Regions from separate parts of the Cryobacterium sp. PAMC25264 genome, predicted to be linked through region 1. Evidence: riboswitches for the same ligand, from Rfam matches in the RefSeq annotation. Region 1 holds a riboswitch; the other holds the start of a gene.
The links. Region 1 has a riboswitch for thiamine pyrophosphate ahead of KY500_RS08455 (ECF transporter S component). Riboswitches for the same ligand answer to the same signal wherever they lie in the genome.
Positions count from the first base shown of each region.

Region 1 (7,568 bases):
ACCCGAGCCGAGCTGCGCCAGCCCGGCACTCTGGACCGCGCCTTCGGCGGCGACCAGGCCGGCGGCCGCCAGGGCCCGGGCTTCGGCAGCATGCTCGGCGCCTCCCTGCTCGGTACTGTGGCCGGGTACGTCGTGGGCTCGGCCCTGGTCAGCACCTTTCTTCCCGATGCGGGCGGCGAAGCGGATGCGTCCGCCGATGCGGGATCCGAGGACGCGTCCGCCGACCCGGGTTCCGACGCCGGCGGCGACGCCGGGGGATTCGGCGACTTCGGCGGCGGTGACTTCGGCGGTGACTTCGGCTTCTGACCACCCGTTCGGCCCCGTCCGGCCGTGCAGCCGTTATTATCGAATGTAGTTTCGAACTCTCGCGGCCTGGGCGGCAGAAAGGTGCGCTGCATGAGCAAGCAGGACGGCAGTGACCGGCAGACGACGGGGATCGACGTCGATGACAGCACGGCCACCATGCTGCACATCGACATGGATGCGTTCTTCGCCTCCGTCGAGCTGCTTGACCACCCCGAGCTCGCCCACTTGCCCGTCATCGTGGGTCACCGTTCCGGTCGCTCGGTGGTGACGGCGGCGAACTATGTGGCCCGCAAGTACGGCGTCAACTCGGCCATGCCCATGGCGATCGCTCTGCGCCGCTGCCCGGCCGCCGTGGTACTCGAACCGCATATGAGCAGATACGCGGAGGTGTCCCGGCAGGTGATGGGCATCTTCGCCGACATGACCCCGCTGGTCGAGCCGCTCAGTATCGACGAGGCCTTCCTCGACGTCGCCGGTGCCCGCCGCCTGCACGGGTCGCCCGCCGAGATCGCGCAGAAGATCCGCGCCCGGGTCTTCGCCGAGACCGGGTTGACCTGCTCGGTGGGAGCCGCCTCCACGAAGTTCGTGGCCAAACTGGCCTCCGGCCGGGCCAAGCCCGACGGCCTGCTGGTGATCCCCGCCGACGACACGATCGGGTTCCTGCATCCGTTGCCCGTCGGAGCGCTCTGGGGCGTCGGGGCCACGACCGAACAGGCCCTGCTGGCGCTCGGGCTCCGCCACGTGCGCGACATCGCCCACGCCTCCCGCGAGACGCTCGAACGCGCAGTGGGGGTGGCCGGCGCGCAGAAGCTGCACGACCTGTCCTGGGGCATCGACCACCGCTCGATCAACCTGGAGCGCGAGGAGAAGAGCATCGGACACGAGGTCACCTTCGAACACGATGTCACGGATGTCGCCCGGTTGCGCAGCGAACTGCTGCGGCAGTCGGACGCCGTGGCTGCGAAGCTCCGCGGCAACGGTCTCGTCGCGCGCACCGTGGTGCTCAAGCTGCGGTACGCGGACTTCAGCACCGTGACCCGCTCCCGCACCCTCGCCGACCCCACCAACGTGGGCCGGCGCATCTACGAGGAGGTCGCCGCGAGCTTCGATGTGCTCGCCGCGCGGGGCATCCGGGTGCGCCTTATCGGGGTGCGTGCCGAGCAGCTGGGCAACGGCGACGGGTCCGGGCTCGGCCTCTGGGACGACGACGACGATTGGCGGGAGGCCGAACTGGCCGTCGACACCGTCACCGCGCGCTTCGGGCGGGGCATCGTGCGCCCGGCCTCCCAACTGGGCGGGGGCAGCGCGCCGAAACGGGACGTGCACCCGTTCGGTACTCCGGATGCCGGACCCGCGAGTCGGCCGGATCAGCACCGGCCGTGACCTGCGGCCGTGACATCCGGCCCGGCGCGGCGGCCTGCTCCTGACCGGTTCGGGGGAGTGGGGGTAGCCTTTCAGTATTACTAATCTCGCCTTGAAGCTCGCAGAAAACGCTCGGTACATCGGTGTGCGGTCCGCCTACGGAGACCCCGTGCAGATCGAGGGCGTCACGATAGTGCCCGTCGCCCTCGTGCAGTACGGCTTCGGCGGCGGCGGCGAGGGCGACGACGCCGAGGGCGCGGCGGGCGGCGGCGGCGGGGGCATGGCCATCCCGATCGGTGCCTACGTGAAGTCGGGCGGGGCCGCCCGGTTCGAGCCGAACGTGATCTCCCTGCTCGCCGTCGGCATCCCCTTCGTGTGGGTGAGCGGCAAGGCCATCGCGCGCATCATCCGCGCGCTCAAGCGCTAAGCCAGGGCCAGCACGCCCCGCGCGGGGGAGCGGAAACCGCCTCCCGCCGCTTCGCCGTACCCGCAGCCGGTCTATACTCGAATCGAACACGGGAGTCCGGTGAACCGGGCTGAGAGGAAGCTACTTCAGCTTCGACCGTCGAACCTGATCTGGATCATGCCAGCGCAGGGAGGCTTCTCAATCCCGTGCCCTGTATTCATCTACGGAAAGGGCACGACCAGTGCATGCATCAACGAACCGTTTGACCGCGTCGACACCCCGCACGCCTCGCGTGCTGAAATGGCGCGTCGTGGACATCGTCGTGGCCAGCGTCATCGGCGTCGCCAGCGGCGTCATCTTCTGGGCGTGGGGACTGGCCTGGTCGCCGCTCAGCGCCCTGCTCGCCTTCACCCCCGGCCTGGAAGGACTGCTCGCCGGCGGCTGGCTGTTCGCCGGCGTTCTCGGCGGACTGATCATCCGTAAACCCGGAGCGGCCGTCTACACCGAGGTCGTCGCAGCGGTCGTCTCCATGCTGATCGGAACCCAGTGGGGATTCTCGACGCTGATCTGGGGCATCATCGAAGGCCTCGGGGCCGAGATCGTCCTCGCGCTCTTCCTCTACGCGAACTGGCGGCTGGGCGTGGCCCTGCTGGCCGGCGCCGGCGCCGGCGTGGCGGTCGGCCTGCTCGACACGACCTTCACGAGTTATGCCGCCCTCGACGTCGGCTACAAGGCCGTCTACATAGTGTCCGCCGTCGTGTCTGGCACCGTGCTCGCGGGCCTGCTGTCCTGGCTTGCCGTGCGGGGATTGGCCCGCACGGGCGCGCTCAGCCGGTTCGCGGCCGGTCGGGAGGCGAGCCGGGTCGGCCTGCCGGTCCAGAACCTGCCGGACCAGAACCTGCGGGACCAGAACCTGCCGGACCAGGACGGGTCTGGCCAGAGCACTCTGCGGCAGACCGAAACCCCGTCGCAGACCACGCGGTGAGGGTGGGCGGATGCCTGCTCCGACGCCGCGGGATGAGCGCGTGACCGGCGCGAGGGTCACGGCCTCCGGCTGGGGCTGGCGGCACGCCGGACGCAGCCGCCCGGCGGTCTCCGGACTCGATCTCGACATCCGCCCCGGCGAGCGGGTCCTCGTGCTCGGACCCAGCGGGGCCGGGAAGAGCACCCTGATGCACGCCCTGGCCGGGGTGCTCGGTGACGACGAAGACGGCGACGAGACCGGCGAGCTGCTCATCGACGGGATCCGGCCGCGTCAGGCGCGCGGCCGGGTCGGTCTCGTGCTGCAGGACCCCGACTCGCAGGTGGTCCTGGCCCGCGTCGGCGACGATGTCGCGTTCGGCTGCGAGAACCTGGGTGTGCCCAGGACCGAGATCTGGCCGCGGGTGACCCAGGCCCTCGACGAGGTCGGGCTGGACCTGCCCCTGCGGCATCCGACCAGCGCGCTCAGCGGCGGCCAGAAACAGCGGCTGGCCCTGGCCGGCGTGCTCGCCATGCGACCGGGCCTGGTGCTGCTCGACGAACCGACCGCGAACCTCGACCCCGAGGGCGTCGTGGAGGTGCGCGATGCCGTGCACCGTTCGGTGCGGGCCTCGGGCGCGACCCTCATCGTGATCGAGCACCGGGTGGCGGTCTGGCAGGACATCGTGGACCGCATCATCGTGCTCGACCCGGCCGGCGGCATCTTGGCCGATGGGGCCACCGCATCGGTGCTCACGGCGGAGGGCGCCCGGCTGGCGGCCGCGGGAGTGTGGATTCCGCGCTTCCCGCCCGCTCGTCCCCGGCGGCGCCCGCTGCCCGAGCGCACCGGCGAGGTGCTCCTCAGCACCGTCGGTCTCGCCGTGGGTCGGGTGCCCTTTGCCCGCCGGCAGCCCGTGGTGGTGGCCGAAGGGATCGACCTCGACGTGACGGCGGGCACCGCGACGGCGATCACCGGGCCCAACGGTGCCGGAAAGTCCACGCTCGCGTTGACCCTCGCCGGGCTCCTGGCACCGGCCGAGGGACAGCTGACCGCCACGGCCGCCCTGACGGCAGTCGCCGCAGGCGGCCCAGTGCGCGCAACCGGACGCGGACCCCGGCGCGGAAGCCTCCCGGGTGCCGACCCGCACTCGTGGCGCTCCCGTGACCTCCTCGAACGCATCGGCACGGTGTTCCAGGATCCTGAGCACCAGTTCCTGGCCGGATCCGTGCGGGACGAACTCGCCATCGGCCCGCGCGCCCTCGGCCTCGGCGACGTCGCCGTGGCCGACCGCGTCGACGGCCTCCTCGACCGGTTGCGCCTTGAGCACCTCGCCGAGGCCAACCCCTTCACCCTGTCCGGCGGCGAAAAGCGCCGGCTGTCGGTGGCGACAGTGCTGGCCACACGGCCCCGGCTCCTGATCCTGGACGAACCCACCTTCGGGCAGGACTCCCGCACCTGGTCGGAACTGGTGCGGCTGCTTGCCGAACTCCTGGACACGGGCACGGCCGTGGTCGCCGTCACCCACGACGATCACTTCGTCGACGCCCTCGCGGATGCCCGCTTCGTGATGGCGCCCGCAGCCGGCCCCGCATCGGCCGGCGCGATCTCGACGGGCACGATCGTTCCCGCATCCGCTCCGACGCCGACGACAGCGGCCGAGACGGGTGCGCCATGAGCATGATGACCCCCGAGATCCGGCCCAGCGCCATCGCCCGGGTGAACCCGGTCGCCAAACTCGCCGTGGCCCTCCTGATCAGCTGTGCGTTGATGCTCTCCATCGACTGGGTGTCGGCGGCGACGGCGCTGCTGCTGGAGGCCGTGCTGCTGGCCTGGTGCGGGCTGAACGCCCGGCAATTCTGGTTGCGCACTGCCCCGGTCTGGATCGCCGCTCCCTTCGGGATTCTCACCACGGTCCTCTACGGGCAGGATTCCGGTGCGGTGCTCTGGGGCGCCGGCCTCGTCACGATCACCGAGGGGTCGGTGGCGCTCGGACTCGCGATCGGTCTGCGGGTGCTGGCCATCGGCATCCCGGGCATTGTGCTGCTCGCCACGACCGACCCGACCGACCTCGCCGACGGCTTGGCGCAGGTAGTACGCCTGCCCGCCCGATTCGTGCTCGGTGCCCTGGCCGGTCTGCGGCTCGTGGGCATGTTCATCGACGACTGGCACTCGCTCGCCCTGGCCCGACGGGCCAGAGGGGTGGGCGACGGCGGCGGACTGCGCGGCCGGGCGCGCCGGTTCGCCGGCTTGGCGTTCGCCCTGCTGGTGCTGTCGGTGCGCCGGGGCAGCAAACTCGCCACGGCCATGGAGGCCAGGGGCTTCGGCAGTGACGAACCGCGCAGCTGGGCTCGGGAATCGGTCTTCGGCCGCCGTGACGTCGTGGTCGTGGCCCTGGGCCTCGCCATCGCCGCCGCGGCGATCGCGGCGGCCGTGCTGGCGGGAACGTGGCGTTTTGTCCTCGCCTGATCTGAGCGCTGCGGTGGCGGTGCCGCCCGGCTCCGGCGCGCCCGCCGATGCGACGGGTAGCGGCGCCCTACTGGCCCCGGTGCTTCACGCGGTGCGGGCCTTCGGCCGCCACCGGGCGGGTGGGCGGGCCGTGGTGCTCATCGACGGTCCGAGCGGGGCGGGAAAGAGCACCCTCGCGGATGCCCTCGTGACAGCCTGGCCGGGACCGGTCGCGCCGACCATGGTGCGGCTCGACGACATCTATCCGGGCTGGGCCGGGCTGGAGGCGGCGATCGAGCACATCCGCACGCAGGTCCTCGTTCCCCGCCGCGACGGGGCCCCGGCCCGGTGGCGCCGGTTCGACTGGGGGAGAGAGGCTGCGGCCGAGTGGCACGCCGTGCCCGCCGACCGGCCGCTGATCGTCGAGGGTTGCGGCACCCTGGCCCGTGCCCACGAGTCCGTGAGCGATGTGCGGGTGTGGCTGGATGCCGACGACGGCATCCGCAAACAGCGCGCCCTGGCCAGGGACGGCGGGGTGTTCGAGGCGCACTGGGACCAGTGGCAACAGGATTGGGCGGGCTACCGCGACCGGGAGACGCCCGAGCGGCAGGCCACGGTGCGGCTGCTGGCCACGCCGCCGCGCTCTGGCCCTCAGTCGGCTGCAGCGGACACGCCGTGGAACCCAGCCGAAAACGCGTCTCCGCAGTAAGTTGGGGGTATGACAACACCCCAGAGTGAGAACACCGAATACACCGTCGAGTTCGTGGACGGCCCCCTGGAGGGTCAGACCGACACCCGCGTGCTCCTGCACGGCAAGCACGACGAACGCATCAGCATGGTCGCCGCCGTCGACAGCATGGAATCGCTGTTCTGGTACGACGAGGTCGACGCCCGCGAGGTGCAGGGCAAGCTGCACGTGCGCTACGCCTTCGACTCCAGCGACAGTGACCCCGTCGAGTCGAACGACGAGCCCGATCGGGGCTCAGCTCTCTAACACCACAGCAGGTCAGCGCCGGTCCCGGGATACCCGGGCCGGCGTTTGCTGTATCGCCGCTCTGTCATGTCGGCGCCGTGTTGTGTGGGCGCTGCCGCTCGTGTGGGCGCCGTGTTGTGTGGGCGCTGCCGCTCGTGTCGGCGGGGTGCTACTGGGCGTCGATGAGCGCGGTGATCAGCGGAATCGGGTGCAGCAGGCGCCAACCCGGACCGGGGTCGGTGAGGCTGCTCTCCAGTTTGAGGTTCGACGAGACGCTCTCACCGAACGCGTCCACCGTGACCCGGCCGACACTGCTGCCCGCGCGGCCGGTGGCCACGGCGTCGAGGTCCACGACGGCTTCGCCCGGGGTGGCGGCCTGCCAGCCGAAGCGGGTCTTGGGCGTACCGACCACGGCATCGGCGGTGTCGCCCCACTCGGTCGTCAGGGTGGCGTAGGCGTCCCCCTGGGTCAGCACCGGCAGCTGGGTGACCCCCGCGCGGGCCGAAGCCATCAGGGCCGTCAGATCGGTGGTGAGCGTGTCGTAGTCGGGTTCGCCGAGGAACGCGCCCGCGAACGTGAAGGTCTCCGTGTCGACGGTCACCGCGGCGGTGAAGAGGAAGCAGACGCCGCCGGCATCCGTGTAGCTGCGCGAGATGCCGGTGATGCCCTCGTCGGGCAGGTAGGCGGTGGTGTTGTTGACCCCGCGTTGGCCTACCAGCGCCGAGGCGGGCTTGGCGATGATGTCCGCGATGACCGGGTTGGTTGCGGCGAGTGCCGCGATGCCGGCCAGGTCGGCGCCCGTGCCGGCGCTCCCGTCGGACAGCCCGTTCGCATCGACGACGGTCGTGTCGCCCATCCCGTTGGCGTCCAGCCACTCGTTGGCGGCGGCGAGGTACGCGTCGACGGAACCGAACGCCCACCGGGCGAGGGTGTCGGCATGGTTGTTGCTGGAGCCCAGGATCATGGCCTGCAGCATTTCGCGTTCGGTCCAGCTCTCCCCGGGGAACACGATGACGGTCCGGGCGTCCTCGGCGGTGTAGTCGAGGTAGTCCTGGTAGTCCGCGGTGACGAGCGAGTACGCCGGGCCGGCCTCGCCCACCGCGAGGGGCTTGGCG
Region 1 is NZ_CP080383.1:1,832,847-1,840,414, reverse strand. It holds gene KY500_RS08470 (hypothetical protein) at 1-306, shown strand, start outside; gene KY500_RS08465 (DNA polymerase IV) at 397-1,689, shown strand; gene KY500_RS08460 (hypothetical protein) at 1,766-2,095, shown strand; TPP riboswitch at 2,174-2,284, shown strand; gene KY500_RS08455 (ECF transporter S component) at 2,367-3,059, shown strand; gene KY500_RS08450 (ABC transporter ATP-binding protein) at 3,070-4,710, shown strand; gene KY500_RS08445 (energy-coupling factor transporter transmembrane protein EcfT) at 4,707-5,501, shown strand; gene KY500_RS08440 (ATP-binding protein) at 5,488-6,189, shown strand; gene KY500_RS08435 (hypothetical protein) at 6,199-6,474, shown strand; gene KY500_RS08430 (D-alanyl-D-alanine carboxypeptidase family protein) at 6,623-7,568, opposite strand, start outside.

Region 2 (7,568 bases), 1.2 Mb from region 1:
CCGAGGATCGGCGCGATCGTGGAGCCCGACGAGGCGGGAGAGTAGGTTTGCGTCATGGAATCTGCGCGGGCGCGGTACCGGCGGCTCCTCGACACCGGGCGCAACACCGAGCGCCTCGAGTTCTTCAGCGATGCAGTTTTCGCCATAGCCATGACGCTGCTCGTGCTCGACATCCGGTTGCCCGAGACGTCGTCGGCCGACCTTGGTCCTGCTCTGGCGGCCCTCGCGCCGGAGTACTTGGCGTATGCGCTGAGCTTCGCGGTGATAGCGGTCAACTGGGCCGCGCATCATCGTAAGTTCCGCCTGATTGCCGGCTACGACCGCCGGCTCGTGCAGCTGAACCTCCTGCTCCTCTTGTTAGTGGCGTTCCTGCCATTTCCCACCTCGGTGCTCAGCGAGTACGGCGGCGAGACTCCGGCGGTGGTGCTCTACGCGGGCACGGTGGCCGCCATCAGCGGGGCCCAATGCCTGGTCTGGGCATCGGCCCGGGCATCGGGGCTGCTCGATCCCACCGTCGACCGGTCGATGTTCCTCTACGTGTTGCGCGCCATGCTCGTCACGGTGGTGGTCTTCGCCGCATCGATTCCCGTGGCCCTGCTCGGGGCACCGGATGCCGCCATGTACACCTGGATCATCGCCGCGCCGCTGAGCGTGGTGGCAGCTCGTTGGTTGCCGGAGCCGGCAGCTACCCACAGCTGAGATCGTCCCTGCAGGCGACCGCGCGCGCGACGCCTCCGCCAGCAAGACACTCGACTCAGAACAGCACGCCCGGGCCGAGACCCAATCCCAGGGTTCCGACCCCGGCGATCGCGAGCGCCAGAGCACCCAGAGTGCCGGCGAGCAGCAGCCAATCTGCCGCGCCGAGCGGCACGGGCCGCCACACCGTGCGTGCGCCCAGGCCGAGCCCGCGCGACTCCAGTGACTGGGACATCCGTTCGCCGCGCCGCAGGGACACCACGAGAAGGGTGAACGCGGCGCGCCCGAATTCGTGGATGCCGAACCGGGCGGCTCCGTTCTCCCGGACGGGCGCCCGCACTGACTGTGCCTGGCGGATGACCTGCCATTCCCGAGGCAGCTGCTGCAGCATCCGGTAGCCGGCCAGCACCGCGAAGGTCACCCGGGCGCTGAGCCGGGCATGCTGGTGCAGGCTGGTCATCAACGCGACCGGGTCGGTTGTGCCGATGAAGCCTATCGACAGGATGCCGATGGCCATCGTGCGGAGCGCCAGCGCCGAGCCCACCACCAGCCCCTCCACCGTGACGCGGATGGGCGGCAGATCGAGCAGCACCTCGCCGGGGCGGCTCAGGGCGTTGACGACGAGGATGCCCAGGGCGAACCCGACGAACGGCAGGTGGGCCAGGGTAAGGGTGCGGAGCGGGATCCGGGCGAAGCCGAGCACCGCCGCGAGGCCGAGTAGGTAGAGCAGGCCGGGGGTGACCGGGTCGAACACGAAGAGCAGTGCCAGCGAGACGATGAAGAGGATCGCCAGCTTCACTGTGGGGTTTCGCCGGGCCAGAGGCGACGGAGCCACCGCGCCGAGGGCGCTCGACGTTGTCACCGGGCACGCTCCCTCGCCACGGCCATACCGGTGATGCCGGGCACGTCTCCGATACCCGTGTCGCCCGTGGCGGGGCCCGTCGCACCGGTGATGCTCGGAGATTCCTCGGTCTCATCAGCTGATCCCGCGGTGTCCTCGCTCCCACTTCCATCTCCGCCGCTCGCGCGCACGCCGACCGTCGCATCGAGGGCGTCGAGAACCCGTCGCACCTGGGCGCCGGAGTCCAGCCGGGCGACGAGCCAGCGAAGCAGCGGCGGCACGGTGATCCCCGCCCGCGCGAGCAGGTCACCCTGGCGCAGCACTTCGACGACCGAACCGTCCGCGACGATCCGGCCATCCGCCACAACGAGCACCCGGTCGGCGAGGATCGCGACGGTGCGCAGGTCGTGGCTACAGACCAGGATGCCGCGCCCGTCCCGAGCCGCGCGCCGGAATGCCGCGATCGTGGCGATGGTCGACCGCCGGTCGAGGCCGAGCGTCGGCTCGTCGGCGAGCAGGCTGGGGCGCTCGTGCACGAGCATCGCGGCGAGGCTGACCGTGCGTTTCTGGCCGCCGGAGAGCCGGTAGGGGTTCCGGTCGGCCAGCGGGCCGAGACCATAAGCGGTGAGCACCCGGTCCACCCGCTCGCAACCGGCCGGCAGTCCCACGGCGATCTCCTCCCGCACCGTGCTGCCGAGAAACTGGTGCTCCGGATTCTGGAAAACCAGGCCAGGCCGAGCACCGGTCACGGTGCCGCCAGCCGGAGCCAGCAGGCCCGCGAGGGTGAGCAGCAGCGACGACTTGCCGGCGCCGTTGCGGCCGAGCACGGCCACGATCTCGCCCGCGCGCAGCTCGACGTTGACGCCGCGCACGAGCACCCGCCGCACCTCGGCGCGCCCGACGACCTCGGCTCGCCCGCCGCCCGAGCGCTGCGCGGCCCGTCGGAACGGCCACGGCCGGCGCCGCAGCGTTCGCGGGGCTGCATCCCGGCTCACCGCGAGGTCGTGGCCAGCCAACACGACGGGGCCGAAAACCTCGGGCGCACCGCACCCCTCGCCCGCCAGCGCCAGCAGCGCCCGTTGGACCTCCGGCGCGGCGAGTCCGCCGGAAAGGCCGAGTGCCGCCTGTAGTTCGATGTCGCCGGGCAGCCAGCAGCCGGCCCGGTGCAGATCGACCGCCGCCGTCGGCAGCACGGATGCGGTTGGACCGTCGTGCGTGATCCTGCCGTCGGAGCCGAGCACGATGCACCGCTCCGGCAGCCCGGCGACGCCCCGGCTGCCCGCGTACTCGTCCAGTCGGTGTTCTACCAGCAGCACCGCGACGGTGCCGGGCCGGGCTGCGGCGTCGATCGCCTCGCGAACCTGCCGCAGTCCGTCGGCATCCAGCATCGACGTCGGCTCATCGAGCACCAGAATGTCCGGCCGGCCAATCAGCGCTGCCGCGAGCGCCACGCGCTGGCTCTCTCCTCCCGACAGTGAGCCGGTCTGCCGGCCGCGCAAGGCGCCCGCGCCCACGACGGCGAGGGCGGAGTCGATCCGCGCGGAGATCTCCGGCGGTGCCACGGCGCGGTTCTCCAGAACGAAGGCGAGCTCATGTTCCACCCCCGGCAAGCACACGGCCGAGTCCGGGTCCTGCGGCAGCACACCGAGGTGCCGGGAGAGCTCCACCACCTCGGTGGCCAGGGTGTCCAGGCCCGCCACGGTGACCGACCCGGTGACCCGGGCGATCACCGAGTGCGGCACCACTGCGGCGATCGTGGCCAGCAGGGTGGACTTGCCGGCCCCGGACGGACCGAACAGCACCACGCGCTCCCCGGCGTTGATGGTGAAGGTAGCGCCGTGCAGCACGGCGCGGCCGTGACGGGGAAACGTGACGGTGACATCCTGGAAGGCGACGGCAGGCGCAGCGGCGGTGGGCATCTCAGTGTCAGACACGCGCCGCCTCGGCATTCAGCGCGCGGCCGATGGCGTAGTTGTCGACCACCCCCGTCTTGGCCAGCGCGTCCACAATCACCTTGGCGAGCAAACCGCCCAGGATGACGCCGGAGGCCAGTTGGATGCCCAACCGGAGGAAGAACAGGTCCTGGCCGAACCAACCGGAGCGGAAGGCGGAGAAGATGAACACGAATCCCGAACCGAACAGCCCGGACAGCGCGTAACTGCCCCAGCCGAACGACGAATACCGGCGCAGCGCGAAGGGCAGCTCGCTGCCGGCACCCTGGATCGCGGCGGCGACGAAGAGCATCGGCCCGACGGCCGAACCGAGGAACACGACCTCGATGACGGAGGCGATCACCTCGGCGATCACCCCGGCGAACCGGGTGCGCACGATGGCCACGGCGATGGGCGCCACGAGCAGCCAACCGCCCAGCAGTACGTGCTGTGCGAGGTCGCCGGCCGGTCCGAGCAGGATCGACAGCCCGGTCCACGCCTGCACGAGTGCCCAGTACAGGAAGCCGAAGACCACCCCGAGCACGACGATCAGCACGAGGTCCTTGAGAGTGAAGCGGTGAATAGGGCGGGTGGATGCGGCGGCGGGGGTGGTGGTGGTGGTGGTGGTGGGTGCAGCAGACATGGTGGTGTCCTTCATGAAAGAGGGAAAGCGAGGGCGGCCAGGAACTGGCCGGGGAATGCACACGGAGGCGTGCGGGAACGGCCACGGTGGCCGAACAGGTAGGCGGAGCCCGACGTGCCGAGCCGAGGGGTGAGGTCCGCGGGGTGCTCTGCCGCCAGGTCAGACGGCGCCCGGCGGGGGCCTGGTCAGCGCGCGGAGGGGCTGTTGATCGACAGCGTGAGGTGACTGGTGACGTGCTGCACGCTCTGCCCCACGAGGATCCAGCCGGCCGCGGCCGTCTGCAGCACGGTGGCAAGGTCGCCCTGCAGGCGCGTTACGAAGTGCTCGGAGGCGACGAAGCTGCCGTTCGCCTTGGCGAAGTCGATCGCCGCATAGATGTCGCGCATGTGGTCGGGCTGCACTCCGGGGCGGCCGCCGTCATCGAGCGGGTACAGCGCCCACTCGCCCGCGGCGGCAATGCCCACGGGAGTCACCGCGGGGATCTCGCTTCGCAGCGGCCCGGCGCCGCCGGGCAGGGCGCAGACGACCTCGCCGGGGCATCCGCGGGAGAAGTGCACGGTGGCGGTCACATGGTGGCCGCTCCGCGCGGCCGCGCCGATGAGGCCGGTGAGGTAGCGCAGGATGTCGGCCTCGGCGCCGCCGACGAAGGTGCTCACGACACCGGTGTCCACGGTGAGGCCGGCGGTGTCGGTGCTCCGGAGGGCGTCCAGGATGATCTCGGCGTAGCGGTCGCTCATCACGGCGAGCGTGATGCGGGCACCCACGCCGAATTCGAGCGGCGTGAAAGCCGCCGGCGCCGGGTCGGGCAGGGTGGGGGTGGGATGTGGCATGTCGCGCCTTCTGTCGGTGAACAGGGCACGGGATGGTGTTGAGTGCGTTCTCCCTGCGCTGGCATGATCCAGATCAGGTTCAACGGTCGAAGCTTAGGAAGCTTCCTCTCAGCCCGGCTTACCGGACTCCCGTGTACAGCACCGACCATACACGGTCGCGACGCTCGCGCGTCCAGCGCGGGCCCCCGCTGAGCGACGGACGCGGTAGCGGTGACCCAGTGCGGCGAGGTCAGGCGCCGCCGCCGGGCGGGCCCATCACGAGCAGTGTCGTGAACACGGCGACCAGGCCGACCACCAGAACGGACGCCAGCAGCACCGGCCGGGCGAGCCCGACTCGGAGCAGCCGGCTCACCACGGTGTGGTCGCGGGGGTCGTCCGTGGCCTCCCGGCGCCAGCCGCCGCCCAGCAGGTTGCGGCGCTCGAGCCAGCGGTCGAAGGGGATCGTGGCGTAGGGCACCACGGCCGTGGACACGGCGAGGAGCATCAGCCGGGGTCGCCAGTGCTGGTTGACGCCCACGAGCACCGCGGTGATCCCGTATGCCAGGAACACCAGCCCGTGCACAAACCCGCCCACCCGCACGGCACCGTCGCCGAACTCGCCCGGCGCGAACACGTACTTGAGCAGCATCGCGGTGATCAGGATCGTCCAGGTGATCGCCTCGGCGATCGAGAGGATGCGGTACAGCAGACGGGGTGACACGGCAACTCCTGGGCGTGGTCGGCGGGCAGGTCAACTTCCAGCCTGTCAGGCCCGCCTGGGCGGAGCATCCGTCGAAGGATGGAACCCGCTCGCCCTCAAAAAAGGACAAAGTGGTCAAAAAAGGATGCGATGGCTTGGATCGTCCTATTTTGGGACCGAAGTCCTTCCAACGTGCACCCTGCTACGCGTTGACCAGCGCCCGCTCGATCACCGAGGTGAAGAACGCGAGACCGTCGACGCCGCTGCGCATGGCCACAGCGGTGTCGGGGCCGAAGCCGGGCTCCACGGCGTGCTCGGGGTGCGGCATCAGGCCCACGACATTGCCGCGGGCATTGGTGACACCGGCGATGTCGTTGAGCGAACCGTTCGGATTCACGTCGAGGTAGCGGGCGATGACACGATTCTCACCCTCGAGGCGGGCCAGAGTGTCGGTCGAGGCGATGAAGCCGCCCTCACCGTTCTTCAGCGGGATGGTGATCTCCTGCTTGTCGGTGAAACCGTTCGTCCAGTCCGTCGAGTTGTTCTCGATGCGCAGGCGCTGGTCGCGGCAGATGAACGCGCCGGCCTCGTTGCGAATCAGCCCACCCGGAAGCAGGTGCGCCTCGGTGAGCATTTGGAAGCCGTTGCAGATGCCGAGCACGGGCATCCCCTTGTTGGCGGCGTCGATGACCTCGGCCATGATCGGCGAGAGGCTCGCGATGGCGCCGCAGCGCAGGTAGTCGCCGTAGCTGAAGCCGCCGGGCAGCACGATGGCGTCTACGCCGTGCAGGTCGTGCTCGCCGTGCCAGAGGGCAACGGGGTCGGCGCCGGCCAGGCGGATGGCGCGCTGGGCGTCGCGGTCGTCGAGCGACCCCGGGAAGGTGACGACGCCGATGCGCATCAGTGCGTTTCCCCGGCGGCAGCTTCGAGCACGAAGATGCCGGTGACATCCTCGATCACGGAGTTGGAGAGCACGGTGTCGGCGAGCTCCTGCACTTCGGCGAGGAGCGCGGCGTCCGCGGGGCCCTCGACGGTGAGCTCGAATCGCTTGCCGACGCGCACGCCGGTGAACTCGGTCTTGCCCAGGCGGCGGAGGGCGCCGGCGACGGCCTTGCCCTGGGGATCGAGCAGTTCTGCCTTGGGCATAACTTCTACGACGATGGTTGGCATGGCTCACTCCGTAAGACGTCGGGGGCGGATGCGTCGATTCTACAGGCCCGCAGCCGGGGCGAGTCCGGCCTGGCCGAGCAGGATGCCGCGCAGCACGTCGCGCACGGCCGCGACGCCCTCGTAGGTCTCCACGAAGCTCGTGCTCAGCGGAGACAGCCCGATGCGGAGGCCCTCCGGCGCGCGGAAGTCGGGGATCACGTCGTGCTCCCAGAGGATCCGGGTGACCTGGCGCATGGCCGGGTGGTCCACGGTGATGTGGCCGCCGCGATGGGTGTGTTCGCGGGGGGAGGCCACGGTGACGCCGAGCGGCACCAGCCAGGCATCCACCAGCTCGAGCGCGAACTCGGTCAGCGCCACCGACTTGGCCCGCACCGCATCGATGCCCACCTCGTCGATCATGGCGATGGTGTCCTGCATGGCGAGCATCCCCACGATCGCCGGGGTGCCGCTCATGAAGCGGCGGATGCCCGTGGCCGGCACGTACTCCGGCCCCATCGCGAAGACGTCGGCGGCGCCCATCCACCCCTGGATCGGCTGGGACAGATCGGGCTGCAGCTCGGCGCGCACATAGCCGTACGCGGGGGCGCCTGGACCGCCGTTGAGGTACTTGTAACTGCAGCCGACGGCCAGGTCGACGCCGTCGAGGTCGAGGTTCACCGGCACGGAGCCGGCCGAGTGGCAGAGGTCCCAGAGCACGAGCGCGCCGGCCTCGTGCACGGCGGCGGTGATCGCGGGCACGTCGGCGAGGAACCCGGAGCGATAGGCCACGTGGCTGAGC
Region 2 is NZ_CP080383.1:3,033,735-3,041,302, reverse strand. It holds gene KY500_RS14115 (TMEM175 family protein) at 55-699, shown strand; gene KY500_RS14110 (energy-coupling factor transporter transmembrane protein EcfT) at 755-1,558, opposite strand; gene KY500_RS14105 (ABC transporter ATP-binding protein) at 1,555-3,471, opposite strand; gene KY500_RS14100 (ECF transporter S component) at 3,464-4,111, opposite strand; gene KY500_RS14095 (Ykof family thiamine-binding protein) at 4,297-4,941, opposite strand; TPP riboswitch at 4,975-5,084, opposite strand; gene KY500_RS14090 (DUF3817 domain-containing protein) at 5,171-5,641, opposite strand; gene purQ (phosphoribosylformylglycinamidine synthase subunit PurQ) at 5,823-6,521, opposite strand; gene purS (phosphoribosylformylglycinamidine synthase subunit PurS) at 6,521-6,790, opposite strand; gene KY500_RS14075 (kynureninase) at 6,830-7,568, opposite strand, start outside.
Region 2: it holds a riboswitch for thiamine pyrophosphate, as region 1 does, so the genes downstream of both, KY500_RS14095 (Ykof family thiamine-binding protein) here and KY500_RS08455 (ECF transporter S component) in region 1, are expected to answer to the same signal.